One region of the Rhizobium sp. NZLR1b genome, then DNA from elsewhere that is predicted to be linked to it. Evidence: predicted binding sites of a transcription regulator. Region 1 holds the regulator's gene; each other region holds the start of a gene.

Region 1 (4,192 bases):
CAGGGCACGACTGACGCCGCCGGCAGGCCCCGCACTTCCCGAGCTCAACGACTTCTCCTTCGGTGCCTATTTCGATGGCATCGGCGCCAACGGCTTCTTCTACGGTGCGCCAGAGAAGGATCTGGAGGCGGGTCCGCAGGCTGCCAGATCGACATCGGCAGCTCTGCTGGAATGGCTTTACCACCTGCGCAGTAGCATTGGCGACCGCATACGATCGATCCTGCCCGGCGACACCGGCGCTTTTGCCGCTGCTTTGGTGACCGACGAGCGACGCGCCATCTCGAATGCGACGACGGAGGCGCTGCGCCAGTCCGGCCTTGCTCATATTGTCGCGATCTCCGGCCTCAACATGGCGCTGTCGGCCGGCATCTTCTTCGTCGGCTTCCGGATGCTGCTCAGCCTTTTTCCGGGCGTCGCTCAGGCCTATCCGACAAAGAAGATCGCCGCCGCCGGCGCGCTCAGCGCCGTCACCGCCTACTACCTGATTTCCGGCTTCGGGGTCTCGGCCGAACGTGCCTTCATCATGATGGCGATCATGCTGGTCGCCGTCTTCTTCGACCGGCCGTCGATCAGCCTGCGCAATGTCGTTCTCTCGGCGCTCGTCATCATCGCCATTTCGCCGTCCGAAGTCTTGGGCCCGAGCTTCCAGATGTCCTTTGCCGCGACATTGGCACTCGTATCGGGTTATCAACTGTGGAAGGACCGGCGCGTCCGCGAAAACGCCTTGCTGAAACTGCCGGTCTTCCGACCGGTCGTTGCCGTCGCCGGCTTCTTCGGCGGCGTCTTCCTGACCTCGCTGATCGGCGGTTTTTCCACGGCGCTGTTTTCGATCGAACATTTTCATCGCCTGACCGCTTACGGGCTGCCGGCAAATCTCGCGACGATGCCGATCATCTCCTTCATCGTCATGCCGGCCGGGCTGCTGGCGATGTTGCTCATGCCGTTCGGTCTGGACGTTCCGCTCTGGAAGGTGGTCGGCCTCGGCCTCGACCTGGTGATTGCGGTCGCCAAAACGGTGTCCGGTTGGGGCGGTGATATCGGCATCGGCCGCTTGCCGGCTTGGTATTTCGCTGTCGCCGTGGCCGGCTTTCTGCTGCTGACGCTGCTGCGCACCCGGCTGCGCCATATCGGCACATCGATTATCGCCGTCTCTACGCTCGGCGTGCTGCTTCTGCCGCTTCCCCGGGCGCCGGATCTGGTGATTTCGGAGGATGGCAGTCTCGTCGCAGTGGTCGCGGCTGCGGCAATCGCTTCCAACCGCGAAAACCCGCCGGATTTCATCTTCGATCAGTGGCAGAGAGCACTTGTCCTGCCGACGCATTTCCCGCCGAAAATGCTGGATGGTCCCGCTGTCCCGCCGGAGGGAGACGACCGCCGCGTCAGGCTTTCCCGCGATCAGCAGAATGAAGCGAGGGCGGCGATGCGGGCGGCTGTCGCCGGTGGTGAAGCAAACCGCTTTTCCTGCGTCAAAAAGGCCTGGTGCACATCAAGGCTCGGCAATGGTCATGTGGTTGCCGTCATCGACAACGCTGCCTATCTCGGTCCGGCTTGCGACGCGGCGGATATCGTCGTGACGTCGGTCCGCCTGCGGTTCAACAGCTGCCGATCAGGAGCGACGCTCTTTACCGGTGAGACGCTGCGCAGGACTGGCTCCGTCGAGCTGCGCTTCGCCGATGCCGGCCTGGAGGTCGTGACCGCATTCGAAACCCTGTCGCGCCCATGGAAGCGCCATCGCGCCTATGACTGGCGCAGCAACAGTTTTGCCGAATCCGGCCTCTCCAATGTCAGTGATAGCGGCGAATGAGGCCGACGAGCTTGCCCTGCACCTTGACGCGGTCCGGCCCGAAAATCCGGGTCTCATAAGCCGGATTGGCAGCCTCCAGCGCGATCGAGGCGCCCTTGCGGCGGAAACGTTTGAGCGTCGCTTCTTCGTCATCGACCAGGGCAACGACAATGTCGCCGGGACTTGCGGTGCTGCCGTTGCGGATGATTACCGTGTCGCCGTCGAAGATGCCGGCGTCGATCATCGAATCGCCCTTGACCTCCAGCGCATAATGTTCGCCGGAGCCGAGCATGTCTGCGGGAACGACGATGTCGTGGGTGTTATTCTGGATCGCCGAGATCGGAACGCCGGCAGCGATCCGGCCCATGACCGGCACGGAGACGGAGTTGCCGTTATCGGCGACCGGTTTTGCAGGAGCGGGGGCGGCGACCGGCTGCGGCTTGCCGAGGCTGCCCTCGATGACGCTTGGCGAAAAGCCGCGCCGGGGCTGGATGCTCGGGCTGTAGGCCTCCGGAAGCTTGATGACCTCGAGCGCCCGGGCGCGGTTCGGTAGGCGGCGAATGAAGCCACGCTCTTCAAGCGCTGTGATCAAACGATGAATGCCGGATTTCGAGGCCAGATCCAGGGCATCCTTCATTTCGTCGAAAGAGGGCGGAATGCCGGATTCCTTCATGCGCTCATGAATGAAAAGCAGGAGCTCCTGTTGTTTGCGCGTGAGCATCGACGTGTGACCCCTTGATTGAAACAAATCCAGAACAGAACACTATATGTTCCATATGTGTTCCGCAAGTAGCTAAATTTCCGTAAAACTTGCCGCCAACTCGTTGAGTTTTTTATTTTCATTCGCCGGATTGGCGCACATGTCTTGCATTGAAGGTGGCGCTGTCGCACCCTCTTGGCGTTTCAGGGAGGGATATCATGAACGAGCACTCGGCCAAACCGCACCCGCTGGATCATGTCGTGCTGCCCGTTGTCAATATCGACCTGGCGCGCGAAAGGCTCGGCAAGCTTGGCTTCACCGTTGCCGCCGATGCCCGCCATCCCTTCGGAACGGAGAATGCCTGCGTCTTCTTTGCCGACAAGACCTATCTGGAGCCGCTCGGTATCGCCAGCCGCGAGGAGAGCGAGGCATCGGCGCGGCAAGGCAATGTCTTCACCGCCCGCAATCGGGCCTTCCGCTTCCGCTGTGGCGAGGAGGGGCTTTCGGCGGTGGCGTTCGGCACCGAGGATGCCGGCCGCGCTCATCGGAGCTTCGTCGGCAGCGGATCGAGCGCCGGCGACATGCTGCAGTTCAGCCGGCCGATGAAAATGCCGGACGGTTCCGAGACCATGGCCGGCTTCAAGCTGGCCTTTGCCGCTGAGTTGCGCGCGCCGGATTTCTTCCTCTTCTGTGTTGAGCGCATCAATCCTCTGCCGGCCGATCGCGGTGCGCTAGAGACGCATGCCAATGGCGTCACCGGCATTGCCGAGATCGCGCTTTGCGCGCCGGACCCCTCTGCATTCGCCGCCTTCGTCAGCCTTGCAACGGCGCAATCGGCCGTCGAGAAAACCGGTTTCGGCGTTAATATCGCGGCGCCGAATGCGAAAATCAGCCTGATGACGCCGGAAGGGCTGGAGGCCTATTTCGAGATCGCCGTCGCATCCGCCGACCGCGGCCTGCGCGGCCGGGCTATCCTCTTTGCCGTCACCGATCTTGCCGTGACAGAAGCGCATTTGGCTGCTAACGGAGTGACCTACACGCGCAAGAACAATCGCATTCTGGTGAAGCCCGCGCCCGGGCAGGGCACGCTCTTCGCCTTCGAGGAAACACGATGAGCACTGATACGAATTCCGAAGTCAGGATCGGCGAGGGCGCAGGCCAGGTCACATTTTCCAATACCGGCCGCCTGTCGCTGATTGCCGGCCCTTGCCAGATGGAGAGCCGCGACCACGCCTTCATGGTTGCCGGCACACTGAAGGAGCTTTGCGCCAAACTCGGCATCGGTCTCGTCTACAAGAGCTCCTTCGATAAGGCAAACCGCACCTCGCTCTCTGCCGAACGCGGCATCGGGCTTGAAAAGGGCATGCAGATCTTCGCCGACCTGAAGAAGGAGTTCGGTTTTCCCGTCCTGACCGACGTCCACACCGCCGAGCAATGCGCCGCGGTGGCAAAAGTGGTCGATGTCCTGCAGATCCCGGCTTTCCTCTGCCGCCAGACCGACCTTCTGATCGCCGCCGCCGAGACCGGCCGCGCCGTCAATGTCAAGAAGGGCCAGTTCCTCGCTCCCTGGGATATGAAAAACGTCCTGAAGAAGCTCAATGCCAGCGGCAATCCGAACGTGCTGCTGTGCGAACGCGGCGCCTCCTTCGGTTATAACACTTTGGTCTCCGACATGCGCTCGCTGCCGATCATGGCGTCGATGGGCGCGC
Region 2 (4,192 bases), on a different contig from region 1:
AATAAGGAATGCCGCCTTCATGAAACGCAACGTCGTTCTCAAGCTTACCGGCGTCGAGCGCCATTACGGGCAGGGCGATACGCTGCTCCCGATCCTGAAGAGCGCGGATTTCTCGCTGTCGAAAGGCGAGATCGTCGCTCTCGTTGCCCCCTCCGGCACGGGCAAGTCGACCCTGCTGCATGTCGCCGGCCTCTTGGAACATCCCGATGGCGGTGAAGTCAGCATCAACGGCCATGCCTGCGACGGCCTGAGCGATGAGAAACGTACCGCGATCCGCCGCAGCGAGATCGGCTTCGTCTATCAATTCCACCACCTGTTGCCGGAATTTTCCGCACTCGAGAACATCATGATGCCGCAGCTGATCGCCGGGCTGTCCTGGAAGGAGGCCGGTGAGCGGGCGGGCCAGCTTCTCGATTATATGCGCATCGGCCATCGTGGCGCCCATCGCCCTGGCGAGCTTTCCGGCGGCGAGCAACAGCGCGTCGCGATCGCCCGCGCCGTCGCCAATGCGCCGAGCTTGCTTCTTGCCGACGAGCCGACCGGCAACCTCGACCCGGAAACGGCAAGCTACGTCTTCGATGCGCTGGAGGCGCTGGTGCGCCAGTCCGGCCTCGCGGCCCTCATCGCCACCCACAATCATGAACTCGCCCGTCGCATGGATCGGCGCGTGACGATCGCGGATGGCAAGGTCGTCGATTTCTAGAGCATGTCGCCCGGACGTGTGCAGCGGTTCCGGGATAACGCTGCAGAAACAAAAATCTAAGGCAGCGATTACGGGAGGACCAGCCCGCCGCGATAATCGAGCATATAGGCCTTCTGGCCGTTTACCATGATGCATTCGTGGCCGCTGAACCGCTCGCAACCGCCTTCGCTGCGGTCGAGATAGCGGCCGGTTGGATGATCGAATTCCATCCCGCCGAGAAAGCGCTCCTGCCGATACATGGCTGAAAGTGCCGCTTTGATCACTGCCCCGGCGGCAGCGCCGTCGATGAGATCTGGTGCGACGATCCAACCGAAATAGTTCATCACCCACACGGGCTCGCCGGCAAACCACACCACCTCCTGTCCAGCGAAATCGGTGCCGCCGAAATAGCTGTCGAGATAGCGCCAGTCGCCGCGCTCATAGCCCATATCGTGGGCACCCGGCCGGCAGGGCGCGCGCGGCACGCCGCCGCCGACATAGGTCGCAGCCTTGGCCTCTACGACGAATTCGTTCAGCATCGCAATGTCGAGCATGTCGTTCTCCTCTCGGCCGGATGCTGGCAAATATGCAGTGATCTGTAAAGAACAAAAAAAGAACATCAGCCGAGACAAGCGGGTCGTCTTGAGAGGAGGTCGGCCGTCTGGCGACCATGTCACGATCTACGGCAGATCGCGAAACAACATCGCTCCTCATCAGATCGCGTCCCGGACCTTACCGAATCGCAATGCGCATCCCGGGATTTTCTAACGCAAGAAAGAAGGAAAAGATTCCTGTTGACAACGGAACAAACATCGAACAAATTGAAAACATAACAAGTAAGGGAGAGCCAAATGACTGACATGATCCGTGATATCGCAGCATTCACCTCCATCGCAATGTTCGTTGCCAGCTTCTCGCTCATCGTCATGGCAATCTAAAGTTTTCAGGGGACCGCATGGCAGTCATGCGGTCCGGACGCGGGACTTCTTCTGGACATCTTCGCCCTCTATGCCGACAATGCGTCCGATTCATTCGGGTGATTGGGAAGGCATGGCATGGCGGATACGGCAAAGGGTTCAACGGCTGAGGTGACCGGCGGCACGCCGGGCTTCATCCACCTGAGGGTCCACTCCGCCTATTCGCTTCTCGAAGGCGCCTTGCCGCTGAAGAAGATCCTTTACAAGGCGACCGGCGACAGCCAGCCGGCGATCGCCATTACCGACACCAACAATCTGTTCGTCGCGCTGGAATTCTCCCAGAAAGCGATGGAGGAGGGCCTGCAGCCGATCATCGGCTGCCAGGTCTCGATCGACATGGAAGACGGGCTGGAAACGGAAAAGCGCGGCGGCCAGCAGGCCCTGATCAAGCTGCCGTCGATCGTTCTTCTCGCTGCCACCGATGCCGGTTACGAACGGCTCGTCGACCTCGTCAGCCGCGCCTATCTCGGCGGCGAAAGCAACCAGGCCATTCATATCAAGGCCTCCTGGCTGGAAGAGGCCGGCACAGAAGGGTTGATCGCCCTGACCGGCGCCCTGACCGGGCCTGTCGACGTGGCGATCAAGGAGGGCCATGCAGCCCAGGCGGAAGTCCGGCTGCTTGCGCTGAAGCGTCTCTTTGGCGACCGGCTCTATGTCGAGCTGCAGCGGCACGGTACCTACGACAAGCGCCATGAGCAGAGGATCGTCGGGCTTGCCTATATCAACGACCTGCCGCTGGTTGCGACCAACGAGGCCTTCTTTCCGACACGCGACGATTACGACGCCCATGATGCGCTGATGGCGGTCGCCCACAATGCCATCGTCTCCGACGATAGCCGCTTTCGCCTGACCCCGGACCATTATCTGAAGAGCCGGGCCGAGATGGCCAAGCTCTTCGCCGATCTGCCGGAAGCGCTGGAAAACACCATCGAGATCGCCAAGCGTTGCTCCTTCGTGCTGAAGACGCGAAAGCCGATCCTGCCGCGCTTCACCGGTGCGACCGACGATCCCGAGGAGGCCGAACGCGCCGAGGCGAGCGAACTGCGCCGCCAGGCAGTCGAAGGGCTGGACATGCGGCTTTCGACGCTCGGCATGTCGCCGGGTTACGAGGAAAAGGAATATCGCGAGCGACTGGATTTTGAACTCAGCGTCATCGAGCGCATGCGTTTTCCCGGGTACTTCCTGATCGTTGCCGACTTCATCAAATGGGCCAAGCAGCAGGATATACCGGTCGGCCCGGGCCGCGGTTCGGGCGCAGGTTCCCTGGTCGCCTACGCGTTGACGATCACCGACGTCGATCCGCTGCGGTTTTCGCTGCTCTTCGAGCGCTTCCTCAATCCGGAACGCGTCTCGATGCCGGACTTCGACATCGACTTCTGCCAGGACCGCCGCGAAGAGGTGATCCGCTACGTCCAGGCCAAGTATGGCCGCGAGCAGGTGGCGCAGATCATCACCTTCGGTTCGCTGCAGGCGCGCGCCGCCCTTCGCGATGTCGGCCGCGTGCTGGAAATGCCTTACGGCCAGGTAGACAAGATCTGCAAACTCGTGCCGAACAATCCGGCCAATCCGACGCCGCTGTCCAAAGCGATCGAGGAGGAGCCGAAGCTGCAGGAGGAGGCGGCGAAGGAGCCGGTCGTCGCGCGCCTGCTCGACATTGCCCAGAAGATCGAGGGGCTTTACCGCCATGCCTCGACGCATGCCGCCGGCATCGTCATCGGCGACCGCCCGCTTTCCAAGCTGGTGCCGATGTATCGCGATCCGCGCTCCGACATGCCGGTCACCCAGTTCAACATGAAATGGGTAGAGCAGGCCGGCCTGGTCAAATTCGACTTTCTTGGCCTGAAGACGCTGACGGTGCTGAAGGTCGCGGTCGATTTTGTCGCCAAGCTCGGCGTCAAGGTCGATCTCGCGGCGATCCCTCTCGACGACAAGAAGACCTACGAGATGCTGTCGCGCGGCGAGACGGTCGGCGTGTTCCAGGTGGAAAGTGCCGGCATGCGCAAGGCGCTGATCGGCATGAAGCCGGACTGCATCGAGGACATCATCGCCCTGGTGGCGCTCTACCGTCCGGGTCCGATGGAGAACATCCCGACCTACAATGCCCGCAAGCACGGTGAAGAAGAGCTGGAATCGATCCATCCGATGATCGACCACCTGCTCAAGGAAACCCAAGGCGTCATCGTCTACCAGGAACAGGTGATGCAGATCGCCCAGGTCCTGTCCGGTTACTCGCTCGGAGAAGCCGATCTTCTGCGCCGCGCCATGGGCAAGAAGATCAAGGCCGAGATGGACCAGCAGCGCGAACGCTTCGTCGTCGGCGCCGTCAAGAACGGCGTATCGAAGCCGCAGGCCGACAATATCTTCGAACTGCTGGCGAAGTTCGCCAATTACGGCTTCAACAAGTCGCATGCCGCTGCCTACGCCATCGTCTCCTACCAGACGGCCTATATGAAGGCGCATTATCCGGTCGAATTCCTCGCCGCCTCGATGACGCTCGACATGTCCAACACCGAAAAGGTCAACGATTTCCGCC
Region 3 (4,192 bases), on a different contig from region 1:
ATTCCCGCTAGCGAATTTCGGTCGACCACACCGATGGCGTCGATGCCGAGCTCCTTCGCGGTGGCGAACAGCTCGTCGGCCGACGACGCTCCTCGAAGAAACGAGAAGTGCGTGGTGACTTGAAGCTCGGCGTATCTCATCGCACGTCCGTCTCCTTCAAGCGAAAATTCCATGGATGAACCACTTGTGCGAATTCGTACCCCCGTCGACGCCGTCTCCGGAGCGATAGAGCCAGAAGCGCTCTCCCGCATCGTCCTCGACGACGAAGTAGTCGCGCACGGCCTCGACCTCGGACGTGCGGACCCACCATTCGCCGAAGACGCGTTCGGGACCGTCGGCACATTTCACGCGGCGGCGCTTGCCGCGCCAGGAGAACCAGGCTGGCGGATGGTCAGGCATCAATGCCATCACCTCCACGATGTCAGGATTGTGCAGCAGGCGCACCGGCCGCTTCCAGTCGTGAAGCCATGTCTCGTTCGTCGGCTCGGCGGCCGCGGCGATGCGCTGGACGCTGCGTTCAGGCACGTCGGAAGCGACGGGCGCGAGGCGATAGACCTTGTTCCCTCGGTTCCCCAGAATGTCGATCAGCGGCGTAACGTCGTCCTCCTCCTCTTCGACCAGGGACGACGAGCGTTGCTCTTCCTCGAGCGCCTCCGACACGACTGCGACGAGCGTCAGGCGTTCGATGCCGAAGCCCGGCTCGATCTTCTCCGTGCGGTCCTTGAAGAGCTTGGTGAGCCAGGCGACGTCGCGGGCCGGCTTGGCGGTTCCGGCGCGGATGGCCTGACGCGTCCCGTCGACCTTTTCCACGATGAGATCTGTACGACGGACGCCCAAGCCCTTGCGTTGTAGCTTGGCGACCAGTTCGATCACGAGACGGCCGACGTATCTGTTGATGGTTTCCGCAGCCCCGATCGGCTCGGCGAACTGGCGGGTCACCTCGATCCATTCCGGGCTGCGGACCGGCTCTATCGGTTCCGACGTGCGGCCGAACATCTGGTCGATACGCCTGCCGAGCTCGGGGCCGAAGCGCATGGCGAGCGGTGCCCGCGCAGTGTTGGCCAATTCGCCGATCGTCCGGAAGCCCAACACCCGGAGATCATCGACGACTTTCGGCGGAAGCCGCAGCAGAGCGAGCGGAAGCTTCTCGACGGCGCGGACGATCTCACCGCGGGGAACGATGACAGTTTCTCTTGTGATAGCCCGAGCGCACGCGTGGGCCGCACCCCACGTGTCGGCGATCGCCACCCTTGCCGTCAGGCCGGTCGACCGGAACCGATTGGCGACGCCCGTCAGCATCAGTTCCTCGCCGCCTTGGAGATGGTCAGCGCCTTCAGTGTCGAGGACGAGGCCGTCCGTGCCGTCGACCGCCACGATGGGCGAGTAGATTCCGAGTGCCCATAAAGCAATGCGCTCGAGGGCAGCGGCGTCGGCAACCGGGTCGGCGTCGACCATCGTCAGTCCCCGGAACAGCGCCTGGGCTTTGGCGGCGGGCATTCCAACGCGGAGGCCGGCCTTCATGGCGGCGGCGTCGGCGGCCGCGACCCATCGCTTCGAGCCCGACCTCGCGATGACCGCGATCGCCTGTTCAGGCGGAATGGCGGGATCGGCCCGACGTATCCTGTCTGTCGCCAAATCTGGTAGATATATGGATACGACCCTTGTCATCGCAGGCTCCAACTTCAAACTCAGCACACTCGCCCGCACGCGATCTCATCAATTCCAAAAGCCACCTCGCCCGTCCCACGCCGGGCACCGGCAAGGGATCGCTCGGCATCACGCTCACTCTCCATCTCGTCGTCGACGCCGTCGGCTGACCGAAGTCATTCGCTTCCGTCTGCCGTCGCCAGCGCCGAACGGCGATGCCCATCGTTCCAGTCTTCTCGGCGGCAAGCTGCAGCCGTCGCGAGGAGACCATTGGCAGACGGACGAGTTCTCCGACCACGGCGCCGAGGCCGCCGTAGCTGAGTGCCTCCTCCATGCTCGCGAGCACGTCCTCCTCCTTGTCGGCCTCCGCGAAGATCACCCTGTCCGGATGAAGGCCCGCCTGCGCCAGCGCCGGCATGAAGAGATCCGGCCGCGTCAGACACCAGACGACCTTCCCCTTGGTCCGAGCGGCTATCCCGGCGGCGATCAATGCGGCCGCCGCGCCGTCGACGGTGCCGTTTCCCCCACCCGCGAATTCATGAAGCGCTCCATATGCCAGACCGCCTCCCGGAAGACGCATATCGATATCCGGCACGCCGAACGGCAGGCTGCCGGCCTTCTTCGCGACGCCACCCTCGAGAGCGGAGATGCGGTCGCGCAGCTCGGCGATGGCTAGCTCGCGTGCAGCCGACATCGGTCACGAATCCTTCCTAAATCGCGGTGGAACAGGTACGACATCATGCCGTGGAAACTTGATTGTTCCCTTTCTGTTCCTTAATCATCGCGGCGTCAAGACGCGCGAAAAGTAGGAATCTATTCCTGAGAATTAGGGAGTCAGAAGATTAGCGAGATGAATCAAAACCGTAGCCGGACCTGTAAGTGGGCGTCGTCATTGAAAAATATTTTTGTCATCGTCGGCGCCTCGCCTGTGGAATTCCCTTCGGACAGCTAGCCGCCGACGGGCATGAAGAGCATCGGAGAAGAAGTGGAAAAACGACGACAGCGCCGGAAAACCTCCTGGCCTTAATTGAAAGACGTCCGGGTGGCGATCATCGAAGTCGAATGCCGTCTCGGGACAGCCTTGAGCGCAAGGCCCTCGTCGAACAGTTCGGAGCAAGAGCGAGCTTCGCGAGGCTACGGCGTCGGTTCGCGATGGGATGCGAACGAATGTGCCATCCGGATGGCGACCTGTACGGGACGCGCTCCCCGTGTCTAGACCCGTAGGGCGTTGCCGGAACATTCGACTGTTACACTCGTTCGCTCCCCACCAACCATGGAGGAGCACTCAATGACAAACCTATACAACGACGGCGCACCCAACTTTGCGGGCGGACCCGCCAAGAACACGTTGACCGCATTCTTCGACAGCAGAAGCGACGCCGAGACGGCCATCGACAAGCTGAAGTCGGCAGGCGTCGCCGACGTTCGCCTCATGCCCGGCTATGAAGCCGATGGCGAAGGTTCCGCAGCCGCAGCAGAAGGCTCTGGATTCTGGTCGCGACTGGGAGACTGGTTCTTCCCTGACGAGGATCGAGACGTCTATGCCGAGGGCCTTCGCCGCGGCGGCTTCCTGGTCTCGGTTTCCGTTAACGAGAGCAACTACGACACTGCCCACGACATCCTCGACGACGAAGGATCGATCGACCTCGACGAACGGGCGGATCTTTGGCGGGAAGAAGGCTGGACCGCCGGCGGGCAGCAGTCCGCGGCGTCGAAGGAAGACGTCTTCCAGGCGGATGCGGCTGCCGGCAGCGCCGCGGGCGTCGGTCGCTACACCAGAAGCACGCAAGCGACGTCTCCGCGCGTGCGGGGATATGATCTCGCCGAAGATCTGCCGAACGACGTCGTCGACGACGTGATTCCGACGGGTCATCAGCGGGACGTGTCAGAAGGCGATCGCACTGCCGATGATCGGCTGTCGCAGAGCCAGTCGATCGACGACGTACGGCAGAGCCAGGTGTTGCCGGGCAACCGCTAGGCGAACAACTACTGTCGAAGCCGCGCGCTGAACGCGGCTTCGACACTGACGCAACTACCGCATCCGGCCTTCGTTCTCATCGGTGGGATCGAAGTTGATATCCCAGTCCTTGACGGGCCTCTTCCCCGGAGGCGTCTTATGTTCGGTTGCGTCCTCCGAGCCGGTGATCACGGTCGGCTTCGCACTATGGACGCCCGTTGATTTGCGGTTCCCGACCGACCTGGCATACTGGCCCTTGGCATCTTTTTCGCCGTCTGACATGTCATTCGCCCTTCTGCTTCAGGCCGTCTGAGATCTTCTTTACCTGCGGGTCGGCGTTGGTTTCGCCGTTGGCGTCCTTCGTTCTGTCGGGATCATCTTTTGCAGGCATGTAGCCGCGCGGCGTGTTCTCCTGCGGACCTTCCCAGCGTGGCGACTGGTCGGTGGTGCCCGGAGCACCGTCCTGTGGTTTGTCAATTCCCATCGTTAAATCTCCCTGTTGGATAACAGGTAACCTCGGCAACTCCCTGCTTGTTCCTCGTTAGTGGAAGAGACAATCGGAACCATCTCGTTTGATCGGCATTCCTT
Region 4 (4,192 bases), on a different contig from region 1:
ACCTTCGATGCGATGCGCGTCAGGCAAAAACCGCCGGAATTCCCTGAAACAGCAGGAGTTTTACCGGCGGCTTCGCAAGGAAACCCCGCTATATCCGGGCTGCGACGTCTTCACCCGAAGGGATCGAAGGCTGTGCCCCTGATTTGAGGCAGGCGAGCGAACCGGCAACGGCCGCACGGCGCAGCGCCGAGGCAAAATCGAGGCCCTCGTCGAGGCTCGCAGCGAAATAGCCGCAGAAGGTGTCGCCGGCGCCGACCGTATCGACGGGTTCGATCTTCAGACCCTGCGCCCTTGAAACCGCCCCATCGCGGATGGCGACGACGCCGTCGCCGCCAAGCGTCACGATCAACGTCTGGCCGGTTTCGGCATGCAGCCGGGTCAGGGCTGCCTCACGCGCCTGCGCATCCATGCCATCTTGGCCGGCTAGCCGCTCGAACTCGGTCTCGTTGGCGATGACGATATCGGCAAGTCGGCCGAGACGCGGCGCATCGGGGATCAAAGGAGCAAGGTTGAGGATGCTGGTGACGCCTTTGGCGCTGGCGGTCGACAGGGCGCGTTCGACGGCTGCAGCCGGCACTTCGAGCTGCAGCATCAGGATATCGCCTTCCTTCATGCCGCCGATCGCCGTCTCGGCATCCTCAGGCGCGACCAGGCCGTTGGCGCCGGGAACGACGGCGATCATGTTTTCGCCGTCGCCGCCGACAAGGATCAGCGCCGTGCCGGTGGGACCGTCGACATGTTTGACGAGAGAAAGATCGGTTCCTGCATCATCGAGCAGGGAAAGGGCATCGGCGGCGAAGCTATCCTTGCCGACGGCGCCGGCCATATGCACATAGCGGCCGGCGCGCCGCGCTGCCAGCGCCTGGTTGGCGCCCTTGCCGCCGGCGGCTGTGGCAAAACCGTTGCCGGCCACCGTTTCGCCGGGCTTCGGCAGGCGCTCGGTCGTGGCGATGAGGTCCATGTTGATGGACCCGAAAACTGTTATCATCAAGGGTGTCCCGTCTTTTGGGGCATGCGGCGACGGCATGCTCCACTTCTTCGATAGAGCATGATGCCGAAAAGTGTGCGCGGTTTTCGAAAGACATCATGCTCCTGCTGTTTCATTCGGGCGAGACACTGCCCGAAGCGGTCACTCCTCGTCAACCACCCTGAGCTTGAGAAGACCGGTACGGCTTTCCACCGATTTGGCCGCAGGTTCGCTGTCGCGAGCAGGCTTGGCCTCGCCGCCTGCCTCGAATTCCAGCGCTTCGATCTTGGCGCCGCGCCTGGTGAGTTTGTCGGCCGAGGTGACCACCATGTCGATATCCTTCTGCGCCAGGGCGAAATGACCCTGCAGCTTGCGCACCCGCTCGTCGAGGCGGCCGAGATCGTCCATCAGGATCGCCACCTCGCCCTGGATCAGATGCGCCTGCGCCCGCATGCTCTGGTCCTTGAGCACGGCCTGGATGACCTGGATCGACAGCATCAGCAGCGACGGCGAGACGATGACGATGCGCGCCCGGTGCGCCTTCTGCACCACCGGCTCGAAGTTTTCGTGGATCTCGGCGAAGATCGATTCCGACGGCACGAAGAGAAAGGCCGTGTCCTGGGTTTCGCCCTGGATCAGATATTTCTCGGAAATGTCCCTTATATGGACCTCCATGTCGCGGCGGAACTGCTGGCCGGCGGTCTTGCCGGCCTCGGGACTGCCGGCGTCGCGGATCGCGTTCCAGGCTTCGAGCGGGAATTTTGCGTCGATCACCAGCGGCGGCGCGCCGTTCGGCATGCGGATCGTGCAATCCGGTCGCGAGCCGTTGGTGAGCGTCTGCTGGAAGGCATAGGCGCCCATCGGCAGGCCGTCGGCGACGATGGTCTCCATCCGCGACTGGCCGAAGGCGCCACGTGTCTGCTTGTTGGACAGAATGGCCTGCAGCCCGACGACATCCTTGGCGAGCGTCTGGATATTGTTCTGCGCGGCATCGATCACCGCCAGCCTTTCCTGCAGCCGCTGCAGGTTCTCATGGGTCGATTTGGTCTGCTCGGTGATCGTCGAGTTGACGCGCTGCGACATGCCGTCGAGGCGTTGGCTGATCGTCTGGTTGAGTTCACTCTGCCGCGCGCCGAAGACCTCGGTCATCGCCGCGATGCGGCCCTGCATCTCCGCCTGGATCCTGAGAAGCTCGGCCATGCGCGCGTCGCTTTCCCCAGCGCGAAAGCTCGCTTCCTCCGCCTGCTCGTGGCGAAGGCTCGCGCCCCGTAGCAGCAGCACGATCACCAGCAGGACAAACGCCAACAGAACCCCGCCGGCAAGCGCCAGCATGGCCGGGCTGATCGAGGCAAGCGACACAGTGAACGAATCGGAATTGACGGTCATGTCGCAACCATACCAGAAGAGACGGCAATATATAGATCAAAGGGTGAACGGAATTGGCGGTCGCCACTATCCTCGCACGCCGCTACTTCTGCTGGCTCCTGCGGAGAAATTGCGCCTCGATTTAACGATTGCTCAACCATATTCGCCAAAACCTGCGGCGCAGAATTCCTTCCCGCACACTCGCGCCAAGTACAGAGATCCCGATGACCTCCCGGCAGACCGACAGTGCCCTCAGGCAGCGCCTCGATTTCATCGAACTCGACGAGGCGGCGCGCAAGTCGATGCGGGATCTGCGCCCTGTCATCACCGAGCTGATCGGCGGCGCCCTCGATAAATTCTACGCCAAGATTGCCAGAACCCCGGCTGTCGCCGGCTTCTTTGCCGACAAGAACCATGTCGGCAAAGCCAAGCAGCGCCAGCAGGATCATTGGGCCAATCTCGCCGGCGGTGCGTTCGACGACAGTTATGTCGACGGCGTCACCGCGGTCGGCCGGACGCACGCCCGCATCGGCCTGGAGCCGCGCTGGTATATCGGCGGTTACGCCATCGTCATGTCCGAACTCGTCAAGGGCATCATGGAAAAGCAGTGGCCGTCGGTTTTCGCGCGCCAGCAAGGCAAGCTGCTGGCCGAGAAGCTGTCGGTGGTCATCAAGGCCGGCATGCTCGACATGGATTATTCCATCTCGGTCTATCTCGAAACGCTCGAAGCCAAGCGCCGCGCCTTGGAAGAGCAGCGCGCCAAGGCCGAATCCGACCAGGCGATGGCACTGGAGCAACTGCGCCGCGGTCTGGAAGCGCTTTCGAACGGCGATCTCGAAGCCACTCTGCCGTCCGACCTGCCGGGTAATTTCCGGCAGATGGCCGAGGATTACAACCGCGCCGTCGGCGCCCTTCGCAAGTCCTTCGCATCCGTGCGCGAGGCCTCGGGCCAGATCATGGGCGGCGCCGATGTCATTTCCACTGCGACCAACGACCTGGCGCTTCGCACCGCCCAGCAGGCGGCGGGCGTCGAGGAGAGTTCAGCCGCCCTGCAGCAGCTCTCCGTCAGCGTCGGCCAGACGGCCGCCAATGCCGAAAAGGCATCGGCTGCCGTGCGCGAGACGCAGCAGAAGGCGAAGAACTCCGGCGAACTCGTCACCAGCGCCGTCTCGGCGATGGCCGGCATCGAGAAATCCTCGACCGGGATCTCCAAGATCATCGGCGTCATCGATGAGATCGCCTTCCAGACCAATCTTCTGGCGCTGAACGCCGGTGTCGAGGCGGCGCGCGCCGGTGATGCCGGCAAGGGTTTTGCCGTCGTCGCCCAGGAAGTCCGCCAGCTCGCCCAGCGCACGGCGGAAGCCGCCAAGGAGATCAAGAACCTGATCTCGCAGAGCTCGACCCAGGTCAATGAGGGCGTCGGCATCGTCTCCAGTACCGGCGAGGCGCTGAACGACATGATCAGCCGCATCGACATCATCAACCGTTTCGTCGCCGATATCGCCGCCGCCGCCCGCGACCAGGCGACCGGCGTCAATGAGGTCAGCATCGCGGTCCGCAACATGGGTGCGATCACCCAGCAGAATTCGGACATGGTTGAGCACTCCTCGGCAGAAACCCGCCGCCTCAAGGACGAGGTGGAGAACCTGATCGAGCTGCTGCGCCGCTTCCGCGCCCGGCCCGAGGGCCATGCCGCCATCGCTGCCCGCCGGGCGGCCTGAGGCGAATATGGCGAAATTCCAGGCGGGGATGCAAAAAAGCGTCTTCCCCGCCTGCCGGATAATTCCATAGTCGGAAAAGATGGGTTATGGGAACGCCATGACCATCAAGCCACTCATCATTCTTCCCGATCCCGTTCTC

The links. The regulator LexA, encoded in region 1, represses DNA repair genes until DNA is damaged. The targets are predictions, from matches to a motif close to TGTTCNNNNTGTGTTCNG.
Region 2: dnaE (DNA polymerase III subunit alpha) is a predicted target of LexA. The motif match lies at 1,484-1,501, and genes of this name have one in related genera.
Region 3: HJB84_RS10610 (ImuA family protein) is a predicted target of LexA. The motif match lies at 2,405-2,422, and genes of this name have one in related genera.
Region 4: HJB84_RS31255 (DNA recombination protein RmuC) is a predicted target of LexA. The motif match lies at 2,386-2,403, and genes of this name have one in related genera.

What each region holds. Positions count from the first base shown of each region.
Region 1 is NZ_JABDWC010000022.1:75,184-79,375, reverse strand. It holds gene HJB84_RS25845 (ComEC/Rec2 family competence protein) at 1-1,804, shown strand, start outside; gene lexA (transcriptional repressor LexA) at 1,785-2,504, opposite strand; gene HJB84_RS25835 (VOC family protein) at 2,702-3,598, shown strand; gene kdsA (3-deoxy-8-phosphooctulonate synthase) at 3,595-4,192, shown strand, end outside.
Region 2 is NZ_JABDWC010000002.1:13,996-18,187, reverse strand. It holds gene HJB84_RS02365 (lipoprotein-releasing ABC transporter permease subunit) at 1-5, shown strand, start outside; gene HJB84_RS02360 (ABC transporter ATP-binding protein) at 20-703, shown strand; gene HJB84_RS02355 (DUF5680 domain-containing protein) at 772-1,236, opposite strand; gene dnaE (DNA polymerase III subunit alpha) at 1,738-4,192, shown strand, end outside.
Region 3 is NZ_JABDWC010000006.1:1,289-5,480, reverse strand. It holds gene HJB84_RS10620 (error-prone DNA polymerase) at 1-140, opposite strand, end outside; gene HJB84_RS10615 (DNA polymerase Y family protein) at 157-1,668, opposite strand; gene HJB84_RS10610 (ImuA family protein) at 1,589-2,341, opposite strand; gene HJB84_RS10605 (hypothetical protein) at 2,936-3,625, shown strand; gene HJB84_RS10600 (hypothetical protein) at 3,680-3,886, opposite strand; gene HJB84_RS10595 (hypothetical protein) at 3,888-4,088, opposite strand.
Region 4 is NZ_JABDWC010000035.1:37,081-41,272, reverse strand. It holds gene HJB84_RS31260 (ribokinase) at 89-988, opposite strand; gene HJB84_RS31255 (DNA recombination protein RmuC) at 1,130-2,353, opposite strand; gene HJB84_RS31250 (globin-coupled sensor protein) at 2,557-4,053, shown strand; gene def (peptide deformylase) at 4,151-4,192, shown strand, end outside.